DNA from 2 places in the Cellulosimicrobium protaetiae genome. Region 2 is predicted to be linked to the other one. Evidence: predicted binding sites of a transcription regulator. Region 2 holds the regulator's gene; the other holds the start of a gene.
The links. Region 2 encodes LexA, which represses DNA repair genes until DNA is damaged. Its sites were predicted from a motif close to TCGAACANNTGTTCGA; they were not measured.
Positions count from the first base shown of each region.

Region 1: a site for LexA is predicted at 1,152-1,167, ahead of FIC82_RS10795 (YbaK/EbsC family protein). Genes of this name have one in related genera too.

Region 1 covers NZ_CP052757.1:2,547,596-2,554,928, reverse strand. The annotation lists gene FIC82_RS10805 (DNA polymerase Y family protein) at 1-58, opposite strand, end outside; gene FIC82_RS10800 (hypothetical protein) at 55-1,071, opposite strand; gene FIC82_RS10795 (YbaK/EbsC family protein) at 1,374-1,955, shown strand; gene helR (RNA polymerase recycling motor ATPase HelR) at 2,035-4,302, opposite strand; gene FIC82_RS10785 (siderophore-interacting protein) at 4,570-5,562, opposite strand; gene FIC82_RS10780 (iron ABC transporter permease) at 5,643-7,333, opposite strand, start outside.
Region 2 covers NZ_CP052757.1:3,146,387-3,153,719, reverse strand. The annotation lists gene hflX (GTPase HflX) at 1-729, shown strand, start outside; gene FIC82_RS13515 (ATP-dependent DNA helicase) at 941-2,971, shown strand; gene FIC82_RS13510 (L-lactate dehydrogenase) at 3,021-4,031, shown strand; gene lexA (transcriptional repressor LexA) at 4,168-4,902, opposite strand; gene FIC82_RS13500 (LysM peptidoglycan-binding domain-containing protein) at 5,235-5,606, shown strand; gene nrdR (transcriptional regulator NrdR) at 6,031-6,567, shown strand; gene FIC82_RS13490 (aldo/keto reductase) at 6,650-7,333, opposite strand, start outside.

The sequences.
Region 1 (7,333 bases), 600 kb from region 2:
CGAGCACCGGCCAGTCCGGCACCCACAGGGCCGCCGTGCGGGTCGGGCTCGTGCTCATCCGACGAGCCTCAACCCGGGTCCACCCGGCTCGCTGAGTGCGGGGTATTCGTCGTCGCGGGAGCCGACGGACTGCAGATCCCCCGCACTCACCGGCTCGGGCTCCGCGAGGAACGCCGGCCAGTCCTCGTGCGCGAGCGGGAGGTCGACCTCGACCCGCGTGGGTCGCGCGGCACCCCCGCGGCCCGCGCGCTCGACGACCAGCGTGCGCCGACGCAGCCAGCCCGCCCCGCGGTCCGCGCCGGACCAGCCGCCGCCCGTCACCGTGAGCGCGACGTGCGCGCCCGGCCACGCCGTGGCCGCGACGAGCAGCGCGCCGCGCTCGCGTGCGCGGCCGGTGAGGCGGCGCCGGTCGGTGTCGGTGAGAGCGGCGTCGGGCCCGACGACCACGACGTCCAGGCCGTCGACGAGCGCCGCGATCGCGAGCGCCGCGTCCGGTCCCGGCCGAGGGACGAGGACGACGCGGTCGAGGTCCGCGCCGACGTCGGCGGCCGCGAGCAGCCCGACCGCGGGGAACCCGACGGCGGCGGTCCACGCCCCGGCTCGCGACGGTCGCGCGACGAGCGCGAGCAGGAGGCTGGTCGACCCGCGCACCGCGACCACCGTGCCGCGCTGGAGCCCGCCGAGCGGCAGGAGCGGGGCGAGCGCGTCGTGCACGGGCCACGCCCGCTCGTCCGTGGTCACCTCCCGACTCGCGTCACCCATCGCGACGTGGCGACCGCGGGCGCGCACCGGACCCTCGGCCGGCGCGACAGGGGCCGGCCGGGCCGGCAGCGAGGAGCCATCGGTGACCGGGACGTCGGTGAACGAGACGTCGGCGGGGCGTGCCGCGTCGGCTCGCGGGACGGCGACCGGTGCTGCCGTGACCGCGGGGGTGACGACCGGGCGGTGTCGGCGGACGCCCGTACGCTCCTCCGCACGGCGCAGGACGGCGCGGGCGCGCTCGGCCTTGTCGTCCCCGGAGGTGACGACCGGTGCCCCCGCCCGTTCGGTGGGGTCGGCGAGAAGGGTCATCTCGCCTCCCGGTGCTGCTCGGACGGGACGCGTCGTCACGCGTCGACTGCTCGTGGGCGTCGTTCTGCACCCACCGGTGTTCGAACAGATGTTCGAACACTTCCAGTGAACGACCGCCGTCGCGGGGTGTCAACTCCGCAGGTGAGAGCCGTCGGCTTCGTCCGAGATGCCCGACGCAACTCTCGACCGTCGCTCGAGGGTTGACCCCAACCCTCGGCTTCTACCTGAACCTCATCCCCGCCGCGCATGCTCGGCATCCGGCCCCCGCCGCACGACGGCCCACCGGATGGCAGGCTGACGTCATGGACGCCCGCACGACCCTGCCCACGCTCGGCTCGCTCACCTGGGAGCCGGCCCTCGACCACCTCGACCTCGTCGCCCCGGCGACCGCCGACGCACTGCGCCGCTGGGCCGAGGCCGACCCGGACGTCGCGGCGCTCGTCGCCGTGACGGAGATCGACCCCGACCTCGCGGACACCGCGACGCTCAACGCCGCGTTCGACCTGCCCGTCGAGGCGTCCGCGAACTGCGTCGTCGTGGGCGGCGCCCGGGCGGGCGACGAGCGGATCGCCGCCGCCGTGGTGCGCGCGCACACGCGCGCCGACGTCAACACGCGCGTACGCAAGCTCCTCGACGTGCGCAAGGCGTCGTTCCTGCCGACCGACCGCGCGACGGCCGAGTCCGGTATGGAGTACGGCGGCATCACGCCCGTCGGGCTGCCGGCGGGGTGGCGCGTGCTCGTCGACTCGCGCGTCGTGACGGACGGCGAGCCCGCGCTCATCGGCAGCGGCGTGCGCGCCTCGAAGCTCCTGCTGCCCGGCAACCTGCTCGGACGCCTGCCGGGCGTCGAGGTCATCGAGGACCTGGCCGTCTCGGTCGCCTGACCGTCCTCTCCGCCGAGCACGACATGAAGGTCGCCACAGGCTTCTCGACGACCTTCATGTCGTGCTCGGCGGGAGATCGTCAGCGTTCGAGGACGACGAGCCGCTGCGTCGCGCGCGTCATCGCGACGTAGCGGTCCACGGCACCCTCGATGCCGTCGCCGAACGTCTGCGGGTCCACGAGCACGACGAGGTCGAACTCGAGGCCCTTCGCCGTCTCGGGCGTGAGCACCCGCACGCGCGACGCCCCGTCCTCGCCGAGCCTCGCCACGATCGGCTCGGTCGACGCCGCGGCGAACCCCGCGCCGCCGATCACGCAGACCGTGCCCTCGGCGTGCTCGGCGAGCCAGCCGTCGAGCACCCCGTCGAGGTCCGCGACCGCCCCGTAGGCGACCGGCACGCCCGTGCTGCGCACCGACGTCGGGACGTTGGCGTCCGGGAGCGCGGCCCGGATGACGGGCTCCGCCGCCGCCATGACCTCCTGCGGCGTGCGGTAGTTGACGCTCAGCGACGCCTCCTCGACCCGGTCGAACCCGACGCGCGCGAGCCGCTCACACCAGCCCTCCGCGAACCCGTGGCGGGCCTGGGCCCGGTCCCCCACCACCGTGACGCTGCGCGACGGGCACCGGCTCAGCACCATCCGCCACTCCGCGTCGGTGAGCTCCTGCGCCTCGTCGACGACGACGTGCGCGAACGGCCCCGCGAGGCGGTCGGGCGTGGCCGTCACGAGCGCGCCGTCGTCGACGAGCGCGTCGCGCAGGTCCTGCCCCTTGAGCATCGTCATCACCTGGAGCTCGCTGTCGTCGGACGCGACGAGGTGGTCGACGACGTCGTCCATGCGGGCGCGCTCGGCCGCCACCGCGGCCTCGTTGCGGCGACGGCGGCGCGACGCCTCGGGGTCGCCCAGGCGCTGTCGCGCGGCGTCGAGCAGCGGCAGGTCCGCCGTCGTCCACGCCTGGGCGTCCGCACGCTGGAGCGTGCGCACCTGCTCGGGCGTGAGCGACGGCGCGCACAGGCGCAGGTAGGCGGGCACCGACCACAGGTCGGCCACGAGGTCGGTGGCCTCGACGAGCGGCCACGCGCGGTCGAACGCGGCGCCGAGCGCGCGGTGGCTCCGCAGGGAGCGGCGCACGTCGTCGGCCGACAGGTCCCCGGCGTCCTCCACGTCTCCCTCGCCCACCGTCTTGTCCACGAGGATCTCGACGAGAGCGGCCCAGACGTCGTCGCGCGCCTCGTTGTGCGGGGTGCCGGGGTCCACGGACTCGAACGCCTCCGCCCAGTCCGCGGTGGACAGCCAGACGTCCGCCCACGGTGTCTCGACCTCCATGCCCTCGGCCGGCGGTCGCTCGGAGAAGCGCACGGCCGGCTCGATCGCGGCGACGAGGGCGGCGGACGCCTTGAGCCGGGCCGCCTCGGGGTCCGTCTCCTCGCGCGCCGCCGCACCCTCCGGGACGAGGTCGCGCAGCGTGCAGGTCTGCACGCCCTCCTCGCCGAGCCCGGGCAGCACGTCGGCGACGTACGAGAGGTACGGGCGGCTCGGCCCGACGACGAGCACGCCCCCGTGCGCGCCGCCCACCTGGGGGTCGGCGTAGAGCAGGTAGGCGGCGCGGTGCAGCGCCACGACGGTCTTGCCCGTGCCCGGGCCGCCGTCGACGACGAGCGCGCCCCGCGAGCCCGCGCGCACGATCGCGTCCTGGTCCGCCTGGATCGTGCCGAGCACGTCGCGCATGCGCGGCGACCGGCCCGCCCCGAGGCTCGCGACGAACGCCGACTGGTCGTCGAGCGCCGCGCCCGACCCCGCGCCGTCGGGCACGAGCTCCTCGTCCCAGTAGTCGGTGACGCGGCCGCGCGTCCACCGGTAGCGGCGGCGCGCCGCGAGGCCGAGGGGGTGAGCGGGTGTCGCGGCGAAGTACGGCTCCGCGGCGGGCGAGCGCCAGTCGACGAGCAGCCGCTCCCCCGCCGGGTCCGTGAGGCCCACGCGGCCCACGTAGACGGGAGCGGAGCCGTCGGCGAAGGTCATGCGGCCCAGGCACAGGTCGACGCCGTAGCGCTGGAGCAGCCGCAGACGGCCGCTGAGCCGGTGGATCTCCTGGTCGCGCTCGAGGGCCTCGGTCCCACTGCCGCCCGGCGCACGCCGAGCCGCGTCGAGGCGCTGCGCGAGGTCGGCGGCGGAGTGCTCGAGGCTCGCCGCGATCGCGGCGAAGTGGCGCTCGTCGGCAGCGATTAGCACGGGGTCGGCCTTCGCGGCCAGGCGGTCGGGAAGGTCGAAGACCCCCGGGACGCGCAGGTCCGGACGGGGGGTCGGGTCGGTCGTGCGGTCGGCGGTCACGGGGGCGTCGGGCAACGTCATCAGCTCCGGTCCGAGGTCGAGCGGGACGGCGCGGACCGACGACGGACCGCGCACGAACGGAGATTCTGCGCCCCCCGGGGGGCCTTGCCGCAAGACCCCCCGTGCGCTATACCTTGGAAAGGGAGGCCGGTCGGCCTCCCTTTGTCGTTCCCGTCCTCGACCCGACCAGGGTCGGACCCGCGCGGTCGCGACGGCGCGCCCAGATGCGAGACGTGGCCCCTCACCGTGCTCGGTGGGGGGCCACGTCTCGCGTCTCGTGCAGGCGGGTCAGCTCTCGGCGCGGCCCTCGCGCCAGTAGCCCATGAACGCGACGGCGCGGCGGTCGACGCCGAGCTCGGCGACGAGGTGGCGCCGCAGCGTCTTGATCGCGCTCGCCTCGCCCGCGAGCCATGCGTACAGGACGGTGTCCTCCTCGAGCAGCCCGGGTACCTCCCAGAGGATCGACGCGTCGACGTCGACGTCCTCCAGGTCCTCCGCGGTGCGGCACTGGGCGGGTGGGTCCGTCCCGAGGACGCCCGCACCGAGGATGCGCTCGGCGGCCTCCTTGACGGCGGGCACCAGGCGCGCGCCGTGGGCGTCGTGCGACCCGCCGGGGACGTCGTCGCGGGCCAGGAAGGTCACACGGACGCCGGGGGGCGTGACGAGGTCGCGCGCGTCGCCGACGTGCGGCACCTCGACGTAGACCTCGCCCCACGCGTTTGCGGGCAGGTCCTCGCAGATCGCGGCGATCGCGGGCAGGGCGGTCTCGTCGCCCGCGAGCAGGAGCGCGTGCGGACGGGTCGGGGGGCGGAACTCGATGCCGCCGACCGGGCCGTCGAACGTCGCGTCCGGGCCGAGCAGGACGAGTGGCGTGCCGACCTCGGCGGCCAGCGCCCAGCGCGAGGCGGGGCCGGCGTCACCGTGCAGGACGACGTCGACGTCGACCTCGCGCACCTCTGGACGCACCGCGACGGTCGTGTACGTGCGCAGCGGGTTGCGCCGCTCCTCGGGCTGGTCGCGCCACGCGGCGTACCAGGACTCGGCGTCGCGCACGAGGTGCTCGTAGCCGCCGTCGGGCGCGGGCAGGACGAACTTGATCCGCACGTCGAGGCCGGGGTCGCCGAAGAGGTCGAGCTCCGGGCCGGTGAACGTGAACCGGCGGAAGCTCGGCGTGAGCTGCTCGACGCGCGCCACCTCGACGTCGAAGAAGCGCCACGGAGCGGTCGCCCGGGCGACGGGACGACGGGCACGGGCGTTGGGTGCGGCGACGGACTGACTCACACAGGTGAGGCTAACCTACGCGCCCTCGGCGGGGTCAACCCGTCCGGGCCCCGGACCCGCCCCCCGGCGCGTGAGACGCGTCACGCGCCCCGGCCGCGGCTGCGCCACAGGAGGTAGACGAAGTACGGGGCGCCGAGCAGCGCGGTGCCGAGGCCCGCGGGGATCTGCTCGGGGGCGATGACGACGCGCCCGAGCGTGTCCGCGACGGACACCAGGAGCGCGCCGAGCAGCATCGCGACAGGGACGACCCGGCCGTGCCGCGCGCCGACCAGCGCCCGCGCGGCGTGCGGCGCGACGAGGCCCACGAACGCGAGCGCCCCGATCGCGCACACGGCCGCGGCCGTGAGCAGCGCCGCGACGCCGAGCAGGAGCAGGCGCGTGCGGTCGAGCGCGACCCCGAGGACGCGCGGGGTGTCGTCGTCGAGTGCCAGGACGTCGAGGTCGCGCCGGAACACGGCGGTGAGCGGGGTGAGCACCAGGAGCGCGAGCGCGACGGGGATGAGCTGCTCGAGCGTGCGCCCGTACGTCGAGCCGGAGAGCCACGTGAGCGCGAGGTTCACGTCCCACGGCGCGACGACGACCACGAGGAGGGTGATGAGCGCCATGACCCCGGCCTGCGCGCCGATGCCGATGAGCACGAGCCGGTCCGAGCTGAGACCGCCACGGTAGGAGAGCCCGTAGACGAGGCCGAACACCGCGAACGCCCCGACGGCCGCGGCGGCGGACATGGGCCAGATCCCGACGCCGGGGACGAGGAGGATCATCGTCACGGCGCCGAGCCCGGCGCCCGACGTCACGCCGAGCAGGCTGGGCTCGGCGAGCGGGTTGCGGCACACGGCCTGGACGATCGTGCCGGCGAGCGCGAGCGCGGCGCCGGCGAGCAGGGCGGCGAGCACGCGCGGGAAGCGCTGGTCGAGGACGAACGTCACGTGGCGACCGGCGACGCCGTTCCACCAGTTCGCCACGTCGCCGAGCAGCACCACCCGGTCGCCGAGCAGCAGGCCCGCGACGGCGGCCGCGGCGACCGCGAGCGACAGCACGACGACGACCACGAGCACGGCCCGCCGCGAGCGCGGGCGGCTGAGCGCGCCGTGCGCGCCGCGCGACGACGCCGGCCCGGAGTCGCGCAGGCGCCGCGCGAGCCAGATGAGGAGGATCGCGCCGAGGACGGTCGTGACGATGCCGGTCGGCACCGCGATCGACAGCGTGCCCGGGAGCAGCAGGCGCAGCAGCACGTCCGCGCCGAGGACGACGATCACCCCGACGACCGCCGCGAACGGCAGGAGCAGCACGTGCCGCCCGAGCCCGGGCACGCGCCGCGCGACGAGCCGCGCCACGACGGGCGCCGCGAGACCGACGAACCCGACGGGACCGGCGACGGTGACCGCGATCGACGCCAGGAGGACGGCGACGAGCACCGAGACGACGCGCGTGCGGCGCACGTCGACGCCGAGGACGGTCGCGGCGTCGTCCCCGAGCCCGAGGAGGTCGAGGCGGCGCGAGAGGAGCAGGGCGGCGAGGACGCCCACGACGACGACCGGCGTCGCCATCGTGACGGTGCGCGTGCCCGACTGCACGATGGACCCGCTCCCCCACGCGAACAGGCCGAGGGTCTCCTGCTCGAACAGCACGAGCAGGACCATCGTCAGCGAGTGCAGCGCGAGCATGATCGCCGACCCGGCGAGCACGAGGCGCGTCGGGCCGTCGGCGCCGCCGCGCGCGAGGACGAGCACGAGACCGGCCGCGGCGAGACCGCCGAGGAACGCGAGGC
Region 2 (7,333 bases):
ATCCAGGCGATGGCCCCGGGGCGGGAGACGAAGCGCGCGTCGCGCAAGCGGCACGCCGTCCCGTCCGTCGCGATCGCGGGCTACACGAACGCGGGCAAGTCGAGCCTGCTCAACGCCATCACCGGCGCGGGCGTGCTCGTCGAGAACGCGCTGTTCGCGACGCTCGACCCGACGGTGCGCCGCACGCGCACCGAGGACGGGCGGGTCTACACGCTCGCCGACACGGTCGGGTTCGTGCGCGCCCTGCCGCACCAGCTCGTCGAGGCGTTCCGCTCGACGCTCGAGGAGGTCGGCGACGCCGACCTGCTGCTCCACGTCGTCGACGCGTCGCACCTCGACCCCGAGGGCCAGATCGCGGCGGTGCGCCACGTCCTCGCGGACATCCCGGGCGTGGAGGACGTGCCCGAGGTGATCGTCCTCAACAAGGCGGACCTCGCGGACCCGGAGACCATCGCACGGATCCGGCTGCGCGAGCGCCGCACGGTCGTCGTCTCCGCGCACACCGGCGAGGGGATCGAGCACCTGCGCGAGCTCATCGCGCACGAGCTCCCGCGCCCCGACGTGGAGATCGACGTCGTCGTCCCGTACAGCCGCGGCGACCTCGTGCACCGCGTGCACACGGAGGGCGAGATCGACCACGAGGAGCACACGCCCGAGGGGACGCTCCTTCGCGGGCGCGTCGCCCAGGCGCTCGCGACCGAGCTCGTCGGAGCCTCGGCCCAGGCCTGACCGACCCGCGCCGGGCGCCCGGCCGACGCCCTCCGCGACCCCGTACGGCACGTCCCGTGCGGGGTCGCGCCGCGCCCGCCGCCGTCGTCCACAGGGCCGTCGCACCGTGGGCGACCGACCGTAGACTCGGCGGGTGCCCCCCTCCACGCGACCCGCCCCCGACCGTGTCGACGCCGGACCGGGCACGACGGCCGGCACCTCGGGAGGCGACGTGCCCGACGTCGACGCGCTGCTCGACGTCGCCGTCACCCGGCTGGGCGGCGCGCGGCGCGACGGGCAGCACGCGATGGCGCGGGCGGTCACCGAGGCGATCGAGGGGTCGGAGCACCTCGTCGTCCAGGCAGGGACGGGCACGGGAAAGTCGCTCGGGTACCTCGTGCCGGCCGTGCGGCACGCCGTGGCGACCGACGAGCGGGTGATCGTCTCGACCGCGACCCTCGCGCTCCAGCGCCAGGTCATCACGCGTGACCTCCCGCTCGTCGCCGACGCCGTGGCGGACGAGCTGCCCCGCCCCGCGACGATCGCGCTCCTCAAGGGCTGGCACAACTACCTGTGCGTCCACAAGATCGCGGGCGGGTACCCGGCCGACGAGCCCACGCTGTTCGACCTGCCGGGTGAGTCGGCGGGCGCCGCCGACCACCCCGCCGCGCGCGGCGGGACCAGTGCCGCGGCCCTCGGCGAGCAGGTCGTGCGACTGCGCGAGTGGGCCGACGAGACACCGACCGGTGACCGCGACGACCTCGTGCCCGGGGTGAGCGACAAGGCGTGGCGGCAGGTCTCGGTCACCGCGCTCGAGTGCCTCGGCCAGCGGTGCCCCCTGCTCGCGGAGTGCTTCCCGGAGAAGGCGCGCGCGACCGCGCGCGAGGCCGACGTCGTCGTGACCAACCACGCGATGCTCGGCATCGCTGCGATGGGCTCGCCGGGGGTGCTGCCCGAGCACGACGTGCTCGTGGTCGACGAGGCGCACGAGCTCGCCGACCGTGTGACGGCGGCGGCGACGGTCGACCTGTCGGTCCCGGCGATCGAGAGCGCGGCGCGCCTCGCGCGCCGGCACGGGGGCGTCACGACGGACGCGCTGGACGCGGCGTCGGCCGCGTTCGGGACGGTCGTCGGCGCGCTGCCCGCCGAGCGGTTCCCGGACGGGCTGCCCGACGGCGCGCGCTCGGCCGTCGCGGCGGTGCGTGACGCCGCGCGCGAGGTCCTCTCGACGCTCAAGCCCGAGACCGGGGTGACCAAGCCTGCCCAGCCGGACTCCGGGCTGAAGATGGCCCAGTCGACCATGCTGCAGCTCTTCGAGGTCGCGGAGCGCATGGCTGCCGACCCGACGGGGCACGACGTGCTCTGGTGCTCGCGGCCGGGCGAGGGCGGCTGGTCGGCCGACCGGTTCGGCGAGGGCGCGAGCCGCCTGCACGCCGCACCGCTGGGCGTCGCGGGGCTCATCCGCACGCACCTGCTCGCCGAGCGGACCGGGGTGTTCACCTCGGCGACGCTCGCGCTCGGCGGGAGCTTCGACGCCGTCGCGCGCACCTTCGGGCTCGGGAGCGGCGGCGAGGTGAAGGACGCCGACGCGCCGCGGTGGCGCGGGCTCGACGTCGGCAGCCCGTTCGACTACGCGCGGCAGGGCATCCTCTACGTCGCCAAGCGCCTCCCGACGCCCGGGCGCGAGGCGTCCACCGAGCACCAGCTCGACGAGATCGCCGCGCTCGTGGAGGCCGCGGGCGGGCGCACGCTCGGCCTGTTCTCGTCGCGCCGCGCGGCGGTCGCCGCGGCAGAGGCGATGCGCGAGCGGCTCGACGTGCCGATCCTGTGCCAGGGCGACGACCAGCTCCCGACGCTCGTGCGCGAGTTCGCCGACGACCCGGCGACGTGCCTGTTCGGCACCCTGTCGCTGTGGCAGGGAGTCGACGTCCCGGGGCCGTCGTGCCAGCTCGTGCTCATCGACCGCATCCCGTTTCCCCGCCCGGACGACCCGGTGAAGTCGGCCCGGGCCAGGGCGGTCGAGGCCGCGGGCGGCAACGGGTTCATGCAGGTCTCCGCGACGCACGCCGCGCTCCTGCTGGCGCAGGGCGCCGGTCGGCTCGTGCGGTCCACGGCCGACCGGGGCGTGGTCGCGGTCCTCGACCCGCGCCTCGTGACAGCGCGCTACGGCACGTTCCTCACGCGGTCGATGCCGGGGTTCTGGCAGACGACCGACCGCGACGTCGCTACCGCTGCGCTGCGGCGCCTCGCCGCCCTAGGCTGAGTCCTTTCCCGCGAGCATCAGGGATCCCACGAACTTTCACGGAGGCGAGATGACGACGAGCACGTCCCCCCAGAGCACCGGCGACGGGACCGCGGGCGGTCCGGGAGGGGGAGCACGGACCACCAAGCTCGCGATCGTCGGCGCGGGCGCCGTCGGGTCGACGCTGGCGTACGCGGCGCTCATGCGCGGCGCCGCGCGCACCGTGGCGCTCCTGGACGTGAACCGGGCGAAGGTCGAGGCGGAGGTCCTCGACCTCCAGCACGGCATCCAGTTCATGCCCATGGCGCGCGTCGAGGGGTCGGACGACGTCGCGGTGTGCGCCGGGGCCGACGTGGTCGTCGTGACGGCCGGGGCGAAGCAGAAGCCCGGGCAGACGCGGCTCGACCTCGCCGAGGGCACGATCGGGCTCATGCGCACGATCCTGCCCGGGCTCGTGGAGGTCGCCCCGGACGCGGTCTACGTCATGGTGACCAACCCCGTCGACATCGTCACCTACGCGGCGCTCAAGTTCTCCGGGCTCCCTCCGTCGCAGCTCTTCGGCAGCGGGACCGTGCTCGACTCGTCCCGGTTGCGGTTCCTCGTCGCTCAGCACTGCGGCGTCGCGGTGCAGAACGTCCACGCGTACATCGCGGGCGAGCACGGCGACAGCGAGATCCCGCTGTGGAGCTCCGCGACGATCGGCGGCGTGCCGCTCCTCGAGTGGCCGGGACTCGGTGGGCGGGGACCCCTCACGGAGCAGGTGCGCGACGACATCGCGCGCGAGGTCGTGCAGTCGGCCTACCGGATCATCGAGGGCAAGGGTGCGACGAACTACGCCGTCGGGCTCGCGGGCACGCGCATCATCGAGGCCGTGCTCGACGACGAGCACCGCATCCTGCCCGTGTCGACGCTCCTGGACGGCGCGTACGGGCTCGACGACGTGTGCCTCTCGCTGCCGACGCTGGTCGACCGGCGCGGCGCGGCGGAGCGGGTCGAGGTCCCGCTGGCCGAGGCGGAGCTCGCCGGCCTGCGCTCGTCGGCCGAGTCCCTGCGCGCGGTCGCGCGACGCTTCGGGCTCTGAGAGCGCGGGTCCGCCGACGACGAGAGCCGGGTGGTCGTCGACCACCCGGCTCTCGCCCTGTTCACGGCTGAGGCATCACGTCCGCTGCCACCGGTCACGTACGAGCGCTCGGGGGGCACGCCGACGGCGGGGCCGTTCAGAGGCTGCGCAGCACCGAGACGACACGACCGAGCACCTGGGCGTCGTCGCCCGGGATCGGGTCGTAGGCCGCGTTGTGCGGCATGAGCCAGACGTGCCCGTCCGCGCGCCGCAGGCTCTTCACCGTGGCCTCGCCGTCGATCATCGCCGCCACGATCTCGCCGTTCTCCGCGACCGGCTGCCGGCGCACGACGACCCAGTCGCCGTCGCAGATCGCCGCGTCGACCATCGAGTCGCCCTGCACGCGCAGGAGGAAGAGCTCACCCTCGCCGACGAGCTGGCGGGGCAGCGGGAAGACGTCCTCGACGACCTGCTCCGCGAGGATCGGTCCGCCGGCGGCGATGCGGCCGACGACCGGGACGTACGACGGCGCGGGGTGCGCCTCGTCGTACGTCGGCTCGGTCGCGCCGCCCGCCGCCACGAGCGGGGTCGCGCGGCGCGCGTCGTCGGGCTGGACGACCTCGATCGCGCGGGGGCGGTTGGGGTCCCGGCGCAGGAAGCCCTTGCGCTCGAGGGTCGTGAGCTGGTGCTTCACGGACGACGGGCTCGTGAGCCCGACGGCCTCGCCGATCTCGCGCATGCTCGGCGGGTAGCCGCGCTGCTCGACGCACGCGCGGATCGTCTCGAGCACGAGACGCTGCCGCGGGGTGAGCCCGTCACCCCCTGCCGACCCGTCCGGGAGCTCGCGCACCTCGGCGAGCCCCCGTGCCCTGTCCGTGCCTCGTCCCGCCATGGTCGCTCCGCCTCGTCCGTCGTGGCCGCCGACGCCTCCCGGGTCTGCGACCTCCCCTCCCCGCGGCGTGCGCCCCGGGACCACGGTCGCTCCTCCGGGTCCGAGCGGACATGTCCGGCGAACCGACCTGCACCCAGGCTAGGGGAGGTTGCGACACGAATCAAACACCTGTTCGAGCATGTCTCGACTCCGTGGGTCGTCCGTGGTAGACCTTCGTACAGGTGTTCTACGTACACGTGTTCGACCGCCCGGGTCGGCACGGAGGCGAAGGGCTCGCGGAGCCCGATCGACCGGGGAAGGCGATCGGGCCCGCGAGCCGGGACGGAGCAGGCATGGAAGCGATGGCGATCTCGACGGTCGGGCCCCTCGGGCCTACGGGCGGGGCTGCGGCGAGGGGCCGCGCGGGGGAGCGGCCGCTGCGGCTCACGCGACGCGGCCGCGCGGTGCTCGTGCTCCTGGCCGCCGTGGTCCTGCTGCTCGCCGCGCGCGTGGGCGTCGCGGTCGCGAGCGGGCCGGGCGAGCCCCTGGAGGTCCGGGTCCACGTCGTGAGCTCTGGGGAGACGCTGTGGGAGCTCGCTCGCGGCGTCGCGGAGCCGGGTGAGGACCTGCGCGACGTGGTGAGCGGGCTCGCCGAGCTCAACGGGCTCTCGTCGTCGGGGCTCCAGGTCGGGCAGCGGCTCCTCCTTCCGGTCGACGCGGAGTGAGGGGCGGCGTGCGGGGCAGGTCGGAGGATGCCGGGCCGACTGTGACGCAGGACACGTCGGCGACGGTCCGGAAGTGAGCCCCTGGGCTTGCGCGACGCCTTAGGTCGACCTAAGTTAGTGTCACCTCACACGCCGGCTGGGGGGCTGGGCGAACGAGGCGAGGAGCACGCGGTCCACCGCGTCTCCTGTGCGCGTCGCCGCGCGTGAGGCGAGTCACGCGCGAGATGGGGACGGGGGCGTCCCGACGGGGGCGGTCGATCACGACCGCCCCCGTTCTGCTGTCCACCGGCGCCTGCGCGGCCGCGTGCGCGCCGCACGCCCCGTCCACGGGCGGTCGGCGTCGTCGGCGTGTTGCACCGCTTGGCCGTGACGGCATACGTTCGTCGCGCCGACCTGTCGGCGAGACCCCGCGGAGGAGCCCGCCATGCACTGCCCGTTCTGCCGCCACGCGGACTCCCGCGTCGTCGACTCGCGCACCTCGGACGACGGGGCGTCGATCCGGCGGCGCCGTCAGTGCCCCGAGTGCAACCGGCGCTTCACGACCATCGAGACCGCCAGCCTGTCGGTGGTCAAGCGCTCCGGGGTCACGGAACCGTTCTCCCGGGAGAAGATCGTCAACGGTGTGCGCAAGGCGTGCCAGGGCCGGCCCGTCAACGAGGACGACCTCGCGGTGCTCGCGCAGCGCGTCGAGGAGACGATCCGGGCGAGCGGCAGCGCCGAGCTCGACGCGTACGAGATCGGGCTCGCGATCCTCGGGCCGCTGCGCGAGCTCGACGAGGTCGCGTACCTGCGCTTCGCGAGCGTCTATCAGGCGTTCGACTCGCTCGAGGACTTCGAGAGCGCCATCACCTCGCTGCGGGTCGAACGCGAGGAGCGCGAGTCTGCCGCGGCACGTTCCGAGGCTGCCGCGTCCGGCGCGGTCCCGAGCGCCGATGCCGAGGAGTCGGCGTCCCGGACCTGAGCAGGCCGGGCACCTCGGGACGGTCGTGCACCTGCGACGTCCGCCCGCAGAGCTCAAGGGTGCTGCAGGGGGCGCGGGAGGGCTACAGGTCGCTGGACCGGGACGCCCAGATGTTGATACCCGTGTCCGACGGCAGCGCGTCGACCGCCTCGAGCTCCTCCGCCGAGAGCGCCGGCGCGTCCAGCGCCGCGAGGTTGTCGTCGAGCTGGCGCGTCGAGCTCGCCCCGAGGAGGACCGACGTGACGCGCTCGTCCCGCAGCGCCCAGAGGATCGCCGTCGTCGCGAGGCTGCGCCCGTGGGCGCGCGCGAGCCCGTCGAGCCGGCGGACGTGGGCGAGGTTCGTCTCCGAGAGGAACGCCGGGCGGAGCGGACCGCCGCGCGCGGCCCGCGAGCCCGCCGGGACGCCGTCGAGGTAGCGGTCGGTCAGCATCCCCTGCGCGAGCGGTGAGAAGGCCACGACGCCGAGTCCCTCGGCTCCGGCGACATCGAGCACGGACGCTCCCGCGGGGTCGTGCGGGTCCGGTTCCTCGATCCACCGGTTGAGCATCGAGTGCGACACCTGCGTCACGACGAGGTCCACGCCGACCTGCTCCGCGACCCGCAACGCCTCCGCCGTGCGCCGCGCCGAGTAGGACGAGATGCCCGCGTAGCGCGCGCGCCCCGAGCGCACCGCGGTGGCGAGCGCCCCGATCGTCTCGGTGAGCGGGGTCGTCGGGTCGAAGCGGTGGGAGTAGAAGATGTCGACGTGGTCCAGCCCGAGGCGGCG